3 regions of the Ensifer sp. CCNWLY38 genome follow, and region 3 is predicted to be linked to each of the others. Evidence: predicted binding sites of a transcription regulator. Region 3 holds the regulator's gene; each other region holds the start of a gene.
The links. Region 3 encodes PhoB, which activates phosphate uptake and scavenging genes when phosphate is short. Its sites were predicted from a motif close to TGTCATNNANCTGTCAT; they were not measured.

Region 1 (5,020 bases), on a different contig from region 3:
AAGGCCCTTGTCGATGGAGGTGACGTCGTGGCGCTCGCCTACCATGTCGACTACTGGAACTATCTCGGTTGGGCGGACACCCTGGCCTCCAAGGAAAATACCGAACGGCAATACGCCTATGCGCGCATGCTCGGCCGCAATGGCGTCTATACGCCCCAGGCGATCCTGAACGGGCGCGACCATGTCAACGGCGGCAATCTTCAGGCGATCAAGACGCGGCTGGAGACGATGAAGGCCGAAGGCAAGGGGCTTGCCGTTCCCGTCGAGGCGAAGATTGAGGGCGAAGAAATCCAGATCAACGTCGGTAGCGGCATCGGCAAGGCGAACGTCGTCGTCGTCTATTTCGACCGCGCGAAAGTGGTGAAGATGGAGAAGGGGGAGAACAGCGGCAAGGAAATCCCCTACTGGCATGCCGTGCGCGACATTCAGACGATCGGCATGTGGGACGGAAAGCCGGCAACCTTCACCCTTCCCGCAACGGTTCTGACCGAGCGGCCCGGCAACAGCGGCTGTGCCGTTCTCTTGCAATCGATGAAGGACAAGGAAACGCCGGGCGCGATCATCGGCGCCACGGCCGTGCTCGCCGGCCCGCAAGGCAAATTGTAAGCGGGCGCGGCGCAAGGGGGTGGTTCGGCCCGGCAGCATCGAGGGGCTGGGGCTGAGGGTTCGAAGTTACCGGACCGAACCGGCCATGGCTGCGTTCGGTGAACTCCCGCAGCATGACGACCTGACCGGACATACGGTGGCAACGACTCTGTCCGTCAGCGCTCGCGAGTTTTGCGGTGAATTGGGGCGGCGGTTTGACTGAAATGGGGCAGAGGTAAGAAATGCCCACATCGTCCAACGGCTTCCGGCTTGCTTTTCGGCTCACGTCAGGCACACTGTTATCGTTCTGTCACAACAGAAGGCCGGATTGCCGATGACCGATGAGCCGGATTTGCCGCAAGGCGAGGCGCGCCATCAGCGCGAGACCACTTCCGAAGTGGTCGTCGATCTTCACGAATACAAGAACGCCAAGAACCCTCCCCCCATCACTTTCCATCGCCGCGAGTTGGACCAGATCCTTTGGGTCTACGGTCGAATGGTCGGCGAAGGCGAGTGGCGGGACTACGCCATCGACCACCTGAAGGACCGCGCGGTCTTCTCGGTGTTCAAGCGTTCGGGCGAAATGCCGCTCTACCGGATCGAGAAGAACCCGAAGCTGTCGACGAAACAGGGCGCCTATAGCGTGCTGAACATTCACGGCACGATCCTGAAACGCGGCCATGAGCTCGCCCAGGTGCTCAAGGTGTTCGACAAGGTCCTGAAGCTGGTGGAAACCTGAAGCAGGTCGCGCGAAAGTGCGCGGCGGTTTGCAATAACGACATGCGAAATATCAGAAACTTGAAGCGCTGGGAGCGGACTGCAAGATCGCGACGCGCCTTGAGACCTGATCCGCACCGGCGTCCCGGTGAGATGCGCGGCGACCTCTTCCGACGCTGGGCTTTGACCTGCCCCGGGACGGCTCACTGCAATCAGCGCATGTCGGGCGTCCGCGAGGCGGCGATCAGTTCTGATAAAGCGTGTCCGGATAGACGTCTTCCGGCGGATCGCTCGTCTGGCCCTCGCCAAGCGCGAGCTGCATGATCGCCGTGTCGAGCCAACGGCCATGCTTGAAGCCAGTCGCTTTCATCGTGCCCTGATGCTCGAAGCCGAGCGAGCTGTGTACGGCGATCGACGCCGGGTGGGCACCGCCGATCACCGCAACCATCTGCCGGAAGCCGAGCTCGGTGCAACGACGAATGAGTTCGACAAGCAGCGCCTTGCCGGCACCCTTGCCGCGCGCTTCCGGCGCCAGGTAGATCGAATCCTCGACCAGAAAGCGATAGGCCGTGCGCGTCCGGAAGGCGGACGCATAGGCATAGCCGACGATCGATCCGCTGCCATCGCATGCGACCATATAGGGGTAGCCGTTGTTGATGATCGTCTCGAAGCGGTTTCGCATCTCCGCCTCGGAAGGCGGTTCGATCTCATAGGTGGCGACGCCGTTCAGAACGGACTCGCGGTAGATCGCGGTGATGGCAGGAAGGTCGGCCAAGGCGGCGTCACGCAAACTCAGGGACATGGCGGCAAACTGCATCTCGAGGTTTCGTCGTCCTTCACTCCCATGAGGCCGGGACGCGATCAACTATTTCCGGCAACAAAAAAGGCGGCCGAGGCCGCCTTTTCCGCTATTCATTTCAAGCTTAGTTGTTCCGGTTGCCCATGAACTGCAGCAGGAACATGAACAGGTTGATGAAGTCGAGGTAGAGCGTCAGAGCGCCCATGATCGCCTTGCGGCCGGCAACGGTGCTGTCGTCGGCTTCATAGTACATTTCCTTGATCTTCTGCGTGTCGTAGGCGGTAAGGCCAGCGAAGATCAGAACACCGATCACGGAGATCGCGAAGCCGAGGGCCGACGAAGCAAGGAAGATGTTGACGATCGACGCGATGATCAGGCCGAAGAGGCCCATGATCAGGAACGTGCCGAAGCCCGACAGATCCTTCTTGGTCGTGTAGCCGTAAAGTGACAGCGCACCGAACGAAGCGGCCGTGACGAAGAACGTCTGCACGATGCTCTGGCCGGTGAAGACCAGGAAGATCGACGACAGCGACAAGCCCATCAGGGCGGCGTAGATCCAGAACGCCGTCTGTGCTGCGGAGACGCTCATCGAATTAATGCGGAAGCTCATGAAGAAGACCATCGCCAGCGGCGCCAGCATCACGACCCACTTCAGGGGCGAAGCGTAGATGAGCTGGGCGAATGCCGGATTGGAGGCGGCAAGCGCATAGGTTCCGTAAGCTGCCACGCCTGTGATCGCCAGGCCCAGGGCCATCAGGTTGTAGACCTTCAGCATGTACGCGCGAAGGCCCTCATCGATCACGGCACCCGCCTGAGCGCCGGCGGGCGACATTCGGGTTTGGTAGTTTCTCAGATCAGCCATTGTTTCCTCATTTAAGCTCCGGTGGAAGTTACGGTGTCGGGCGGCGAACGTCTGCTTTGGAAGGCTGGCTTCCACGCCCAGGCGCCGCTGCGGAGCTCCAGCATGCCTGTGGATAAATATGATGCCGAAACCCGTTGCGTACAAGACCCGAAACCGCTGGATTCGAACGGATCCGGCCGTTTCCGGCAAGCGCGACGGGGATTTACGGTTAACTTCACCGCTCAAAGCTCTCGCAGGACCGGCGCCGCCTTCTGGCCGAGAATACGCCAGGTACCGGCAAGACCGATGCCGACGGTCATCACCAGCGCTCCTACAACCGTCAGGATGGCGACATCCGGCAGGAAGCTTGACGGCAGCGTCATGATGCGGCTGACGACGAACCAGGCGGCAACTCCGCCGGCAAACAGCGCGAAAACCGCGGTTGCGAGGCCGAGAATGGCATATTCGTAGCTGAATGCCCGGATGAGGGTCGCGCGCGTCGCACCCAGCGTTTTCAGCACCACGGCATCATGGACGCGCGCCCGGTTGCCGGCGGCGAGCGCACCGGCAAGCACCAGGACGGAGGCGACGAGCGCCACCGCGGCCGCCGCCCGGATGGCCGTTGCTAACTGTCCAAGCAGCCCGTTCACGATGTCGAGAGCATCCTTCACACGCACGCTGGTGATCGTCGGATAGGCGTTGGTGACGGCCTTCAGCACCGCCGCCTCCTCTTCCGGCGTCGCTGCCGGATCGATGACCGTTGCCAGCCATGCATGCGGCGCACCGGCAAAGGTGTTCGGCGAAAACACCATGACGAAGTTGATCGAAAGCGATTCCCACTCGACGTTGCGGAAATTGGCGATCTTGGCGGTGATGTTGCGGCCAAGCACGTTGACGGTCACGGTATCGCCGATCTTCAGGCCGAGTTCGCCGGCCTCTTCCGCCGAGAAGGAAACCAGGGGCTCGCCGCTATAGTCGGTCGGCCACCACGTGCCCGCTGAAAGCGTCGAGTTCTCCGGCTTGTTCTTGGCATAGGTGATGCCGCGGTCGCCGCGCAGCACCCATTGGCCGCCGGGCGGCACGTTGCGGCTGTTCACGTCCGCGCCGTTGAAGGCAATGATCCGGCCGCGCAGCATCGGCACCTCGATGACCTTGCCCTTCGGGATCGTTCGGTTGAGCACCGAGCGGAAGCCTTCGATCTCGTTGCCCTGGATATCGACGAAGAAGAAGTTCGGCGCCCTCTCCGCCATGTTGCCGGTAAGCTCGCGGCGCAGATTGCCGTCGATCAGAGCCAGCGTCACAAGCAGCGCCAGCCCGAGGCCGAGCGACAAGACGACGGAAGACGTGAGCGCGCCGGGGCGATGGATATTGCCGATCGCCAGCCTGAGGGCCGGCGAGCTGACCCGCGGGCTGCGGCGCGCGAGCCAGGCGATCGCGAGCGCAACGACGCGCAGGACAATGAAGGCAAAGGCGATCGCGCCCAGGAACACGAGCGAAATATAGCGGTCGTAGGCCGTCCAGATCGCGAGCCCCGCGAGTGCTGCAAGACAAGCGACGGCGCCGAGCAAATAGGGCCATGCCGGAAAGCCGGTGGGGTCGAAGCCTTGCTGGCGGAAGAGCGCGGTTGCCGGAATGGCCCGTGCCCGGCCAAGTGGCAGGATGGCGAAGGTCAGCGCCGTCAGCACGCCGAAGAGCGCAGCAAGACCGAGCGCGCCCGGATAGAGATGAAACTCCGTCGAGATCGGCAATAGGTCGGCCAGGAACTGCGCGGCGATAAAGGGGATCAGCATGCCAAGCAACAGGCCGATCACGATGCCGATCAAGGCGATCATCAGGATCTGCGCGAGATAGATCATCGCCACCAGTGAAGCAGGAGCGCCCAGGCATTTGAAGGTGGCGATCACGCTGCGCTTCTGATCGAGATAGGCGCGCACCGCGTTGGCAACGCCGACACCGCCGACGATGAGCGCCGTCAGGCCGACAAGCGTCAGGAACTGCGAGAAGCGGGTGATGTTCGCCGTCAACGACGGCGCGGCGTTGGCACTGGTGCGGATCGACCAGCCGGCCGCCGGAAAGCG
Region 2 (5,020 bases), on a different contig from region 3:
CTTGACGCGATCCATGTAACCGAGCGTTTCCTGATCCGCAACGAGATCGTAGACGTCGAAGCGGTTGACCACAGGTGCGTACATCGCATCCGCCGCGCTGAAGGATCCGAAGAGGAACGGGCCGCCGGATTGGGCGAGCGCCTCCTTCCAGATTTGCTCGATGCGGACGACATCAGCGCGAACGTCGGCATCCACCTGAAGAGCCCGCCTCTCCCGGCGGACGTTCATCGGGCAGGCACCGCGCAGCGCCCTGAAACCGGAGAGCATCTCCATGGAATAGCTGCGGGCCCGGGCGCGGGCCTGGCGATCGGCCGGCCAAATCCCGGCGTCGGGAAAGAGCTCGGCGACATATTCGATGATCGCCAGCGACTCCCAGACAAGCAGATCGCCATGCCGCAACAACGGCACGCGCCCCGTCGGCGAGACCGCGCGGATATCAGGATTGCCGGCCGCGAAATCGAAGGGAATGACCACGTCCTCGAAGGCGATGCCCGCGGCGGTCATCGCCATCCAGGGCCGCATCGACCAGGACGAATAGTTCTTGTTGCCGACGTAAAGGGTAAGTCCGGTCATCTACATTCCTTGATGCTGGCCTTAATTGCTGGCCGTGATTGCTGATCTGTCCGAGAAAACGATCAGTTCCTCGAAATGGTTCATGTCCTCAAACGAGCAGAAGGCCGGCGGATCGAGCTCGATCACCGGCGCCCGTTCCCTGAGGTAGGCGAGTTGTTCGCTCAACATTTCCTGCCAGCGCGGCAGTGCCGCGTCATCGAGCCAGTCGATGACATAGGCGAAGGTGATGTGAAACGCATAGTCGTCATGATCGGGATGGCGATAGCCGAAGACTTCGGCGAAAGCATCGCGCCAAGCCTTGAGGCAAGCGCGATCGGCGGCGCTGTCGCCTTCAAGCGCAAGACCGGTCGGCGTGACATCCGTCACGCGGGCCCGGAAGGGCTGCAACGGCGCAAAGTGCTTCAGCCGCGCACAGTAGTGTTCGGTCATCACATCGATCGGCGTATCGAGCGCCATATCGACGGGCCAATAGGGTAGCCTGCGACGATATTCGATGATGCCCTGGAAGATCGTCATATGCAGGCTGGACGGATGGGTGAAGGCAAACTGCCCGGCCTCGGGCATCGCCATCAGACGCTCACGCACGGCAAGTACGGCCGCCTCGGACGGTGATCCGGCGGTGACGTGGGAGACGACTGTGTTGCCCGGCTCCCGCAGGAAGCGGCCGTCGGTGGCGTAGCGGGTTCCGAGATGCTTCGGCGGAATGGTGTTTGCGTTGCGGCCAAAGGCGAGAAGCGAAGGGGAAATTGGGGGCATGGGAGCGATCGGGCCTTTCGAATGGAGAGAGGCCCAGATGGCAGAACTCTACGAAGCCAGGATGACATCCCCCGGCAACCGCATCCAATGAAAAGGTCTGATCTCAATCATAAAGGCAGGTGATGTAGCCGCCGGAGCGGCTGGCGCGACGCTCGATCAAATTCGCCAGACGCTTGAGCCCACGGCCGGGTTTACCGGCGTTGCGCTCTTTCGGATTGGGCAGCGAAACCGCAAGCAGTGCGGCCTGCCGGCGCGAGAGCTTCGCCGCGGAAACGCCGAAATGGTGGCGGGCCGCCGCCTCGATACCGTAGATACCATCCCCCCATTCGGCGACATTCAGATAGATCTCCATCAACCGCCGCTTGCTCCAGACGAAGTCGGCGGCAATTGCCAGCGGCAGTTCCATGCCCTTGCGCAGGAAGGAGCGGCCGTTCCAGAGGTAGAGGTTCTTGACCGTCTGCATCGGGATGGTGCTGGCGCCACGGGTCGATTCCCCGTCAAGCGCATCCTCGACCACGCCGCGCATCTGGCCCCAGTCGACACCGTCATGGGCGCAGAACTGACCGTCCTCCGACATCATCACCGATTGGACGAGCACCGGCGAGATGTTCTCGAAATCGACCCATTGGCGGTCGTAGCCGCGAAGCAAAACGAGATCGCGCAGCATCAAGGTGGAGACCGGGTGGACGAACTCGACGAGATAGAGAACGATCAGCACATAGGGCAGGGCAACGAAACCCAGGACAGCCAGGATGATCTGGCGGCGTTTCGTGCGTAACGTCCGGCGAAGCGAAGACCAGCGACTGGAAGGCACTTCGCCCTCCTCGCGCGCTTCCGGAACGACGTTCACGGCCTGACTGTTCACCTCGCTGTCCATCCGCTTCTCTTAGTGCATGGTCCGGCAAAGTTGAACGGGCTTTCTGGTAAAAGGCAAGGCGCCCAGGCGGCTGTCCCAGGGAAAGCGCGCCGCTGCGACACGAATCCCCGTTGAAAGCCCTCTTCGCCCGTGCCAAAGAGCGCGCATGAGCCAGGACACATCGCCCTTTACCCGCCGCCTTACCGGCAATGCCCGCGCCGTCGAAGCTCTGCTCGAGCGCCTGCTCGGCTCGGCGACAGCGGTCGACGAGATCACGCGACCGGCAAACCTGCTCGCGGCCATGCGGCACGGCGTGCTGAACGGCGGCAAGCGTCTGCGCCCCTTCCTGGTGATCGAATGTGCGGATCTTCTCGGCGGCAGCCTAGATGCATCCTTGCGCGTCGGCGCGGCGCTCGAATGCGTCCATTGCTATTCCCTCGTCCATGACGACCTGCCGGCGATGGACGACGACGATATCAGGCGCGGCCAGTCGACGGTGCACAAGGCCTTCGACGAGGCAACCGCGATCCTCGCCGGCGACAGCCTGCTGACCTTCGCCTTCGACACCATCGCGGCCCCCGAAACGCTGCTGACGGACGGCCAGAAAGTGGAGCTGATCCTGGCGCTCGGACGCGCCGCCGGCCACGGCGGCATGGCCGGCGGACAGGCGCTCGATCTGGCAGCGGAGAAGTCGCCGCCCGACGAGGCCGGCATCGTGACGCTGCAGGCCATGAAAACCGGCGCCCTCATCCGCTTCGCCTGCGAAGCGGGCGCCATCGTCGCTGGCGCATCGAAAGACGACCGCGCCCGGCTTCGCCACTTCGGCGAAAAGATCGGCCTCGCCTTCCAGCTCGCCGACGACCTGCTCGACCTCACCGCTGACGCAGAGACCATGGGCAAGGCGACCGGCAAGGACGCCGCCCGCGGCAAGGGCACGCTGGTCGCGCTGCACGGCCAGGCCTGGGCAGAAGAGCGGCTGGAGCAACTGGTCGCAGAAGCCGAAGCCCTGCTTGCGCCCTATGGCGAGCGCTCGGCCATTCTCGTCGACACCGCCCGTTTCGTCGCCAACCGCAGGAATTAACCCCGTGAGCAAATACTGGTCGCCGATCGTCTCGAAGCTCAAGCCCTATGTGCCGGGCGAGCAGCCGCGCATCGCCAATCTGGTGAAGCTCAACACCAACGAATGCCCCTACGGCCCTTCTCAGAAGGTGCTCGACGCGGTCCGCACAGCGGCGAGCGATGACTTGAGGCTCTATCCCGATCCGCTGGCGCTGAAGCTTCGCCAGGCGATCGCCGCGCGCTATGGGGTGACGGCAGAAGAAGTCTTCGTCGGCAACGGCTCGGACGAGGTGCTGGCCCATATCTTCGCCGGCCTCCTGAAGCACGACTCGCCGCTGCTCTATCCGGATATTTCGTACAGCTTCTATTCGACCTATGCGCGGCTCTTCGAGATCGACACGGTCGAGGTCCCGCTCAACGACGCCTTCGAGATCGACATCGCCGACTATGATCGCCTCTGCGGCGCGATCATCCTGCCGAACCCGAACGCGCCGACCGGCATCGGCCTGCCGCTCGCTGATATCGAGCGGCTCGTCGCAAGCCACCCGGACCAGCCCGTCGTCATCGACGAGGCCTATGTCGACTTCGGCGGCCAGTCGGCAGCAGAACTCGTTTCGAAATACGAGAACCTGCTGGTCGTGCAGACCTTCTCCAAGTCGCGCGCGCTTGCAGGCCTTCGTGTCGGCTTCGCCATCGGCCAGCGGCCGCTGATCGAGGCGCTGGAGCGGGTGAAGGACAGCTTCAACTCCTATCCGCTCGGCCGTCCGGCGCAAGCAGGCGCCATCGCCGCGATCGAGGACGAAGCCTGGTTCGAGGAAACGCGCGCAAAAATCATCGGCTCCCGCGAACAGCTTGCGGCGGACCTCGCTCAACGCGGCTTCGACGTATTGCCATCTCAGGCCAACTTTGTGTTCGCCCGGCATCCGGGCCATGACGGCGAGGCATTGATGAAGGCGCTGCGCGAGCGGGCCGTGCTGGTCCGCCATTTCGCCAAGCCCCGCATTTCCGATTTCCTGCGCATCACGATCGGTACCGATCAGGAATGCGCGCGACTGATCGAAGCGCTGGACGAGGTTCTCTAGAGCGCCGTGCGTTCAGATGAACGCACAAGGGACGCTCTAGCCTTTTGATTCTAGAGCGTCTTTCCGCTTCGAGTGATTCCACTTGAGAGCGGGATGACGTCGCGGCGATAGGCCTGAAGCCGCGCTTCCGGGCGGCAGGAGCCGTGTACGTCGCTTGGAATACCGGAAGAAAACGCCTATTCGGCAGCCGCCTGGCCGCGGCCATAACGCTTCTCGATGTAATCGGAAACCAGCGTCTCGAAGTCCGCGGCGATGTTCGGGCCGCGCAGCGTCATCGCCTTCTGGCCGTCGATGAAGACCGGGGCGGCCGGCATTTCACCGGTGCCCGGAAGCGAAATGCCGATGTCGGCATGTTTGCTTTCGCCCGGGCCGTTGACGATGCAGCCCATCACCGCGACCTTCAGGCCTTCGACACCGGGATATTTCTCGCGCCAGACCGGCATGTTGCGGCGGATATCGTCCTGGATCTTCTGTGCGAGCTCCTGGAACACGGTGGACGTCGTGCGCCCGCAGCCGGGACACGCTGCAACCACCGGAATGAACTGGCGGAAGCCCATGACCTGCAGCAGTTCCTGCGCCACCTGCACCTCGCGGGTGCGGTCGCCACCGGGCTCCGGCGTCAGCGAAATGCGGATCGTGTCGCCGATGCCCTGCTGCATCAGGATGCCGAGCGAGGCGGAGGAGGCGACAATGC
Region 3 (5,020 bases):
CCCTGGTCAATTCCGACCTGGCGCTGGCGCAAAAGGTAATCTCGGACGACACCGTTCTCGATGATGCCGAGCGCCAGATCGGCGAGAAGGCGATTGTCACGATCGCCAAGCGCCAGCCTGTCGCCGCCGACCTTCGCGAGATCATGGGGTCGATCCGCATCGCCTCCGACCTGGAGCGTGTCGGCGACCTCGGCAAGAACACCGCCAAGCGCGTGATCGCCGTTGCCGGTTCGGGCATCCCGCGCAAGCTCGCCCGCGGTCTCGAGCACCTCGCCGAGCTCGCTCTGGTGCAGCTCAAGGAAGTGCTCGACGTCTATGCCTCGCGATCGCCGGAGAAGGCCAACAGCATTCGCGAACGCGACGAGGAGATCGACGCGATCTACACCTCGCTGTTCCGCGAGCTGCTCACCTACATGATGGAAGATCCGCGCAACATCACGCCCTGCACGCATCTTCTGTTCTGCGCCAAGAACATCGAGCGTATCGGCGACCACGCGACCAACATCGCAGAGACGATCTATTACATGGCGACGGGTGCCCAGCCGGAGGGCGAGCGCCCGAAGGATGACAACACGTCGACGTTGGGCTCGGTCAACGACTAGAAGGTTTGAGCGGGATGCGGGGGACAACCGCATACACTTTTCCTCATCCCGCTCTGGCGTTAAACGCGCCGTTCGCAATGCATGCCCCATGAATATCATCCGGTCGCGGCTTCGGTCGCGGCCCCGAATTCCTGTATCTGAAGCATGCGGCTTTTCGCACCGCCTTTGAAAATGGCGGGGGTGCTCCAGATTTAGAGTGTCTGAGCGCCGGCCGGTCCGCTGGACCCGCACGGCGCTCGCGGTAAGGAGACGTTACCTGATGTTGCCAAAAATCGCCGTGGTCGAAGACGAAGAGGCGCTGAGCGTCCTGCTGCGTTACAATCTGGAAGCTGAAGGCTTCGACGTCGATACGATCCTCAGGGGTGACGAGGCGGAGATCCGGCTACAGGAACGCCTGCCCGACCTTCTGATCCTCGACTGGATGTTGCCCGGTGTCTCCGGCATCGAGCTTTGCCGTAGACTGCGCCAGCGCCCGGAGACGGAGCGGCTGCCGATCATCATGCTGACGGCGCGCGGCGAGGAAAGCGAGCGCGTCCGTGGTCTTGCGACCGGGGCGGACGACTATGTGGTCAAGCCCTTCTCGACGCCGGAGCTGATGGCCCGCGTCAAGGCGATGCTTCGCCGGGCGAAGCCCGAAGTTCTCTCGACGCTGCTGCGCTGCGGCGACATCGAGCTCGACCGGGAAACCCATCGCGTCCATCGCCGCAGCCGCGAAGTTCGCCTGGGGCCGACGGAGTTCCGCCTGCTGGAGTTCCTGATGTCCTCTCCGGGCCGTGTCTTCTCGCGCTCGCAGTTGCTGGACGGCGTCTGGGGCCACGACATCTATGTCGACGAGCGGACCGTCGACGTGCATGTCGGCCGCCTGCGCAAGGCGCTGAACTTCTCGACCATGCCTGATGTCATCCGCACCGTGCGCGGCGCCGGCTACTCGCTCGAAAGCTGAGAAGGGCAAACGGAAGTCAATAAAAAAGGGGCCGATCGGCCCCTTTCGTTTTGGTCCTGTGCGGATCCTTAGCGCATCCGACGGCGCTCGGCCGACGGCTGGTAGGCAAGCCGCGCATGGAAGCTGCAATAGGGCGAAGCTTCCGGGGAGTCGTTGCCGCAGAAGTGGAACTCTTCCTTCAGCGGGTCGCCGATCGGCCACTTGCAGGTGCGTTCGGTGAGCTGGGTCAGCTCGAGGCGGCGGGACATCGGCACGACCACGTCGGTCTGGATGCTGAAATCCTGCTCGGCAACGAGATCGACTTCGATCTCTTCCTTGAGAACGGTGGCGCCGGACGGGCGGGCAACGGTGCGGGTCGAAACGCGCGCGGCGTAGTTCGGAGCGCGCGGCGCCGAGGTCGGCCGCTTCGGGCGGGCCGCCGCAGTGGTGCTGCCGCCGGCTTTGGCGCGGCCTGGAAGGCTCAGGCGATGAACCTTGCCGATGACAGCGTTACGGCTGACGCCGCCGAGCTGTGCCGCGATCTGGCTTGCGCTCAGGCCCTCGGACCAAAGCTTCTTCAGTTTCTCCACCCGCTCGTCAGTCCAGTTCATTTCTGCACTCTCCGTTCTCAGCGTTGGGGATGGCAGAATCCCTCACCGCACCCCGGCTGAATCCCGAGGTTGCAAACGCGATAACTCTTTTGGTGACTAGGTCCGCCGCATGCGTCTAGTAATTGAATGTTAACGTACTGACCGCCGGACTCCGTGGCAAGAGTCCGGGGAATCACGCCGAATCGAATTCGTAGTTTTCCCCAACTTGCTCGATCGGCGTTGCATTTTTGCAAGCCCTTCCAGCCGATTTTTTCGTCGCAGGGAAATGGGCCTCGCTACCGCGCTGCAAGGCTTGGTTTTGTTGACATTGCACTGCGAAATAGGAATAGTGCCTGCGCCGCCGAAAGGCGGCATTTTTGATTTTTATCGGGCCGCATAAAACAGCGGGATCGATGCCGATTGGAGTGAAGGAGAGCCTCGCATGACTGCAACCACGCCGCTTTACGATACCTACATGCGCGCGCCGTTGCGTTTCGAGCGAGGAGAGGGCGTCTGGCTGATCGCCGAAGACGGCTCGCGCTACCTCGACTTCGCCGCCGGCGTAGCTGTGAACTCGCTTGGTCATGCGCATCCGCATCTCGTCGAGGCGCTGAAGGCGCAGGCCGAGAAGGTCTGGCACCTTTCCAACCTTTACGAGGTTCCCGGTCAGGAAAGTCTTGGACGCCGCCTGGCGGCCGTCACCTTTGCCGATCGGGTCTTCTTCACCAATTCCGGTGCGGAAGCGCTGGAATGCGCGATCAAGACGGCGCGGCGGTACCACTTCGCCAAGGGGCAGCCGGAGAAGTTTCACATCATCACCTTCGAGGGCGCCTTCCACGGCCGCACGATCGCGACGATCGCCGCCGGTGGTCAGCAAAAGTACATTGAAGGTTTCGGGCCAAAGGCCCCAGGGTTCTACCAGGTTCCGTTCGGCGACATCGCGGCCGTCAAGAATGCGATCACCGAGGAGACCGCCGCGATCCTGATCGAGCCGATCCAGGGCGAGGGCGGCATCCGTCCCGCGACCAAGGAATTCATGCAGGAACTGCGCGCCCTGTGCGACGAATTCGGCCTGCTCCTGATCCTCGACGAGGTTCAGACCGGCGTCGGCCGCACCGGCAAGCTTTTCGCCCATGAGTGGACGGGCATCCGCCCGGATATCATGGCCGTTGCCAAGGGCATCGGCGGCGGCTTTCCGCTCGGCGCTTGCTTGGCGACGGAGGAGGCGGCAGCCGGCATGGTGGCGGGCACGCATGGCTCGACCTATGGCGGCAATCCGCTGGCGATGGCCGTCGGCAACGCCGTGCTCGACGTCATCCTCGCTGATGGCTTCCTCGCCCATGTGCGCGATGTCGCGCTCGTCTTCCGCCAGGGCCTTGCTTCGCTGAAGGATCGCTATCCCGATGTCATCGAGGATATCCGCGGCGATGGCCTGATGCTGGGCATCAAGGTGAAGGGCCCCTCGGCCGATCTCTTGAAGGAGATCCGCGCCGAGAAGCTCCTGGCCGTGCCGGCCGGCGACAACGTGTTGCGCCTGCTGCCGCCGTTGACTGTGACGGCGGAGGAAGCACGCGAGGGCCTCGCACGCATCGAGCGCGCCGCTGAAGCAGTGCGGAAGGCTGGCGGCAACGCCGCCGCTTAACGGATGAGGGCCGACTGCATGTTCCTTAAATCCTGGTCGATTTTAGGATAAAAACATGCAGCACTTCAAAGTGCTACAGCGACCTATGCGCGTCTGATGAGACACGCGGCGCTGTAGGACCGATCCAAAGTGTTAAAGTGACCTTTGTGCGTCCCGTAGGAGCGGGCGCACCTAGGATCCGTTTTCAGACAGGAACCGAGTACGATGGCAGGCACCAGACATTTTCTCGATCTTTCGGCCATGACGACCGCCGATCTCCGGACGATCATCGATGATGCCCGCGTCCGAAAAGCGACGGTCAAGGCCGGAACCGCCGAGAAGCCGCTCGCCGGCAAGATGCTGGCGATGATCTTCGAAAAGCCGTCCACCCGCACCCGTGTGTCCTTCGATGTCGGCATGCGCCAGCTCGGCGGCGAAACCCTGTTCCTGTCGGGCACGGAGATGCAGCTCGGCCGCGCCGAGACCATTGGCGATACGGCGAAGGTCCTGTCACGCTATGTCGATGCGATCATGATCCGCACCACCGACCATCGCCGCCTGCTGGAGTTGGCAGAGCACGCGACGGTACCCGTCATCAACGGCCTGACCGATGACACTCATCCCTGCCAGATCATGGCCGACATCATGACCTTCGAGGAGCATCGCGGACCGGTGAAGGGCAAGACGATCGCCTGGACCGGCGACGGCAACAATGTGCTGCACTCGCTGATCGAAGGCTCCGCCCGCTTCGGCTATCGCATGAACATGGCCGTGCCGCTTGGCTCCGAGCCGCAGGACAAGATCCTGAACTGGGCCCGCAACAACGGCGGCGAGATCCTGCTGTGTCACGATGCCGAGCAGGCGGTTGCCAACGCCAATTGCGTCGTCACCGACACCTGGGTGTCGATGAACCAGGAGCATCGTGCCCGCGGCCACAACGTTTTCCAGCCCTATCAGGTCAACGAGGCGCTGATGAAGCACGCGGCATCCGATGCGCTGTTCATGCATTGCCTGCCGGCGCACCGCGGCGAGGAGGTGACCGACGAAGTGATCGACGGCCCGCAGTCAGTGGTCTTTGATGAGGCCGAAAACCGCCTGCATGCGCAGAAGTCGATCATCGCCTGGTGCATGGGTCTCGTCTAGGCCCTCGCGAGCGCCGCGGTCAGCGCGATGGCGCAGCGCTTCGGCGGCTGTGAGGCCGGCTATTGACATTGCCGCCGCGCGACACGATCTAGGCGGCTGCGGGGCGCTCCTGACAACAGTGAAGCGCCGACTGCCATGGGTG

Region 1: V7S54_RS13045 (DUF2794 domain-containing protein) is a predicted target of PhoB. The motif match lies at 883-899, and genes of this name have one in related genera.
Region 2: V7S54_RS12855 (DUF1868 domain-containing protein) is a predicted target of PhoB. The motif match lies at 1,380-1,396, and genes of this name have one in related genera.

The regions. Positions count from the first base shown of each region.
Region 1 covers NZ_JBBBBO010000005.1:215,204-220,223, reverse strand. The annotation lists gene V7S54_RS13050 (DUF1223 domain-containing protein) at 1-606, shown strand, start outside; gene V7S54_RS13045 (DUF2794 domain-containing protein) at 920-1,324, shown strand; gene V7S54_RS13040 (GNAT family N-acetyltransferase) at 1,547-2,104, opposite strand; gene V7S54_RS13035 (Bax inhibitor-1/YccA family protein) at 2,226-2,963, opposite strand; gene V7S54_RS13030 (ABC transporter permease) at 3,185-5,020, opposite strand, start outside.
Region 2 covers NZ_JBBBBO010000005.1:176,184-181,203, reverse strand. The annotation lists gene V7S54_RS12860 (glutathione S-transferase family protein) at 1-573, opposite strand, end outside; gene V7S54_RS12855 (DUF1868 domain-containing protein) at 595-1,329, opposite strand; gene mtgA (monofunctional biosynthetic peptidoglycan transglycosylase) at 1,433-2,206, opposite strand; gene V7S54_RS12845 (polyprenyl synthetase family protein) at 2,352-3,266, shown strand; gene hisC (histidinol-phosphate transaminase) at 3,271-4,326, shown strand; gene ispG (flavodoxin-dependent (E)-4-hydroxy-3-methylbut-2-enyl-diphosphate synthase) at 4,503-5,020, opposite strand, start outside.
Region 3 covers NZ_JBBBBO010000001.1:659,488-664,507, reverse strand. The annotation lists gene phoU (phosphate signaling complex protein PhoU) at 1-602, shown strand, start outside; gene phoB (phosphate regulon transcriptional regulator PhoB) at 862-1,545, shown strand; gene V7S54_RS03265 (GcrA family cell cycle regulator) at 1,614-2,135, opposite strand; gene V7S54_RS03260 (aspartate aminotransferase family protein) at 2,557-3,756, shown strand; gene argF (ornithine carbamoyltransferase) at 3,961-4,878, shown strand.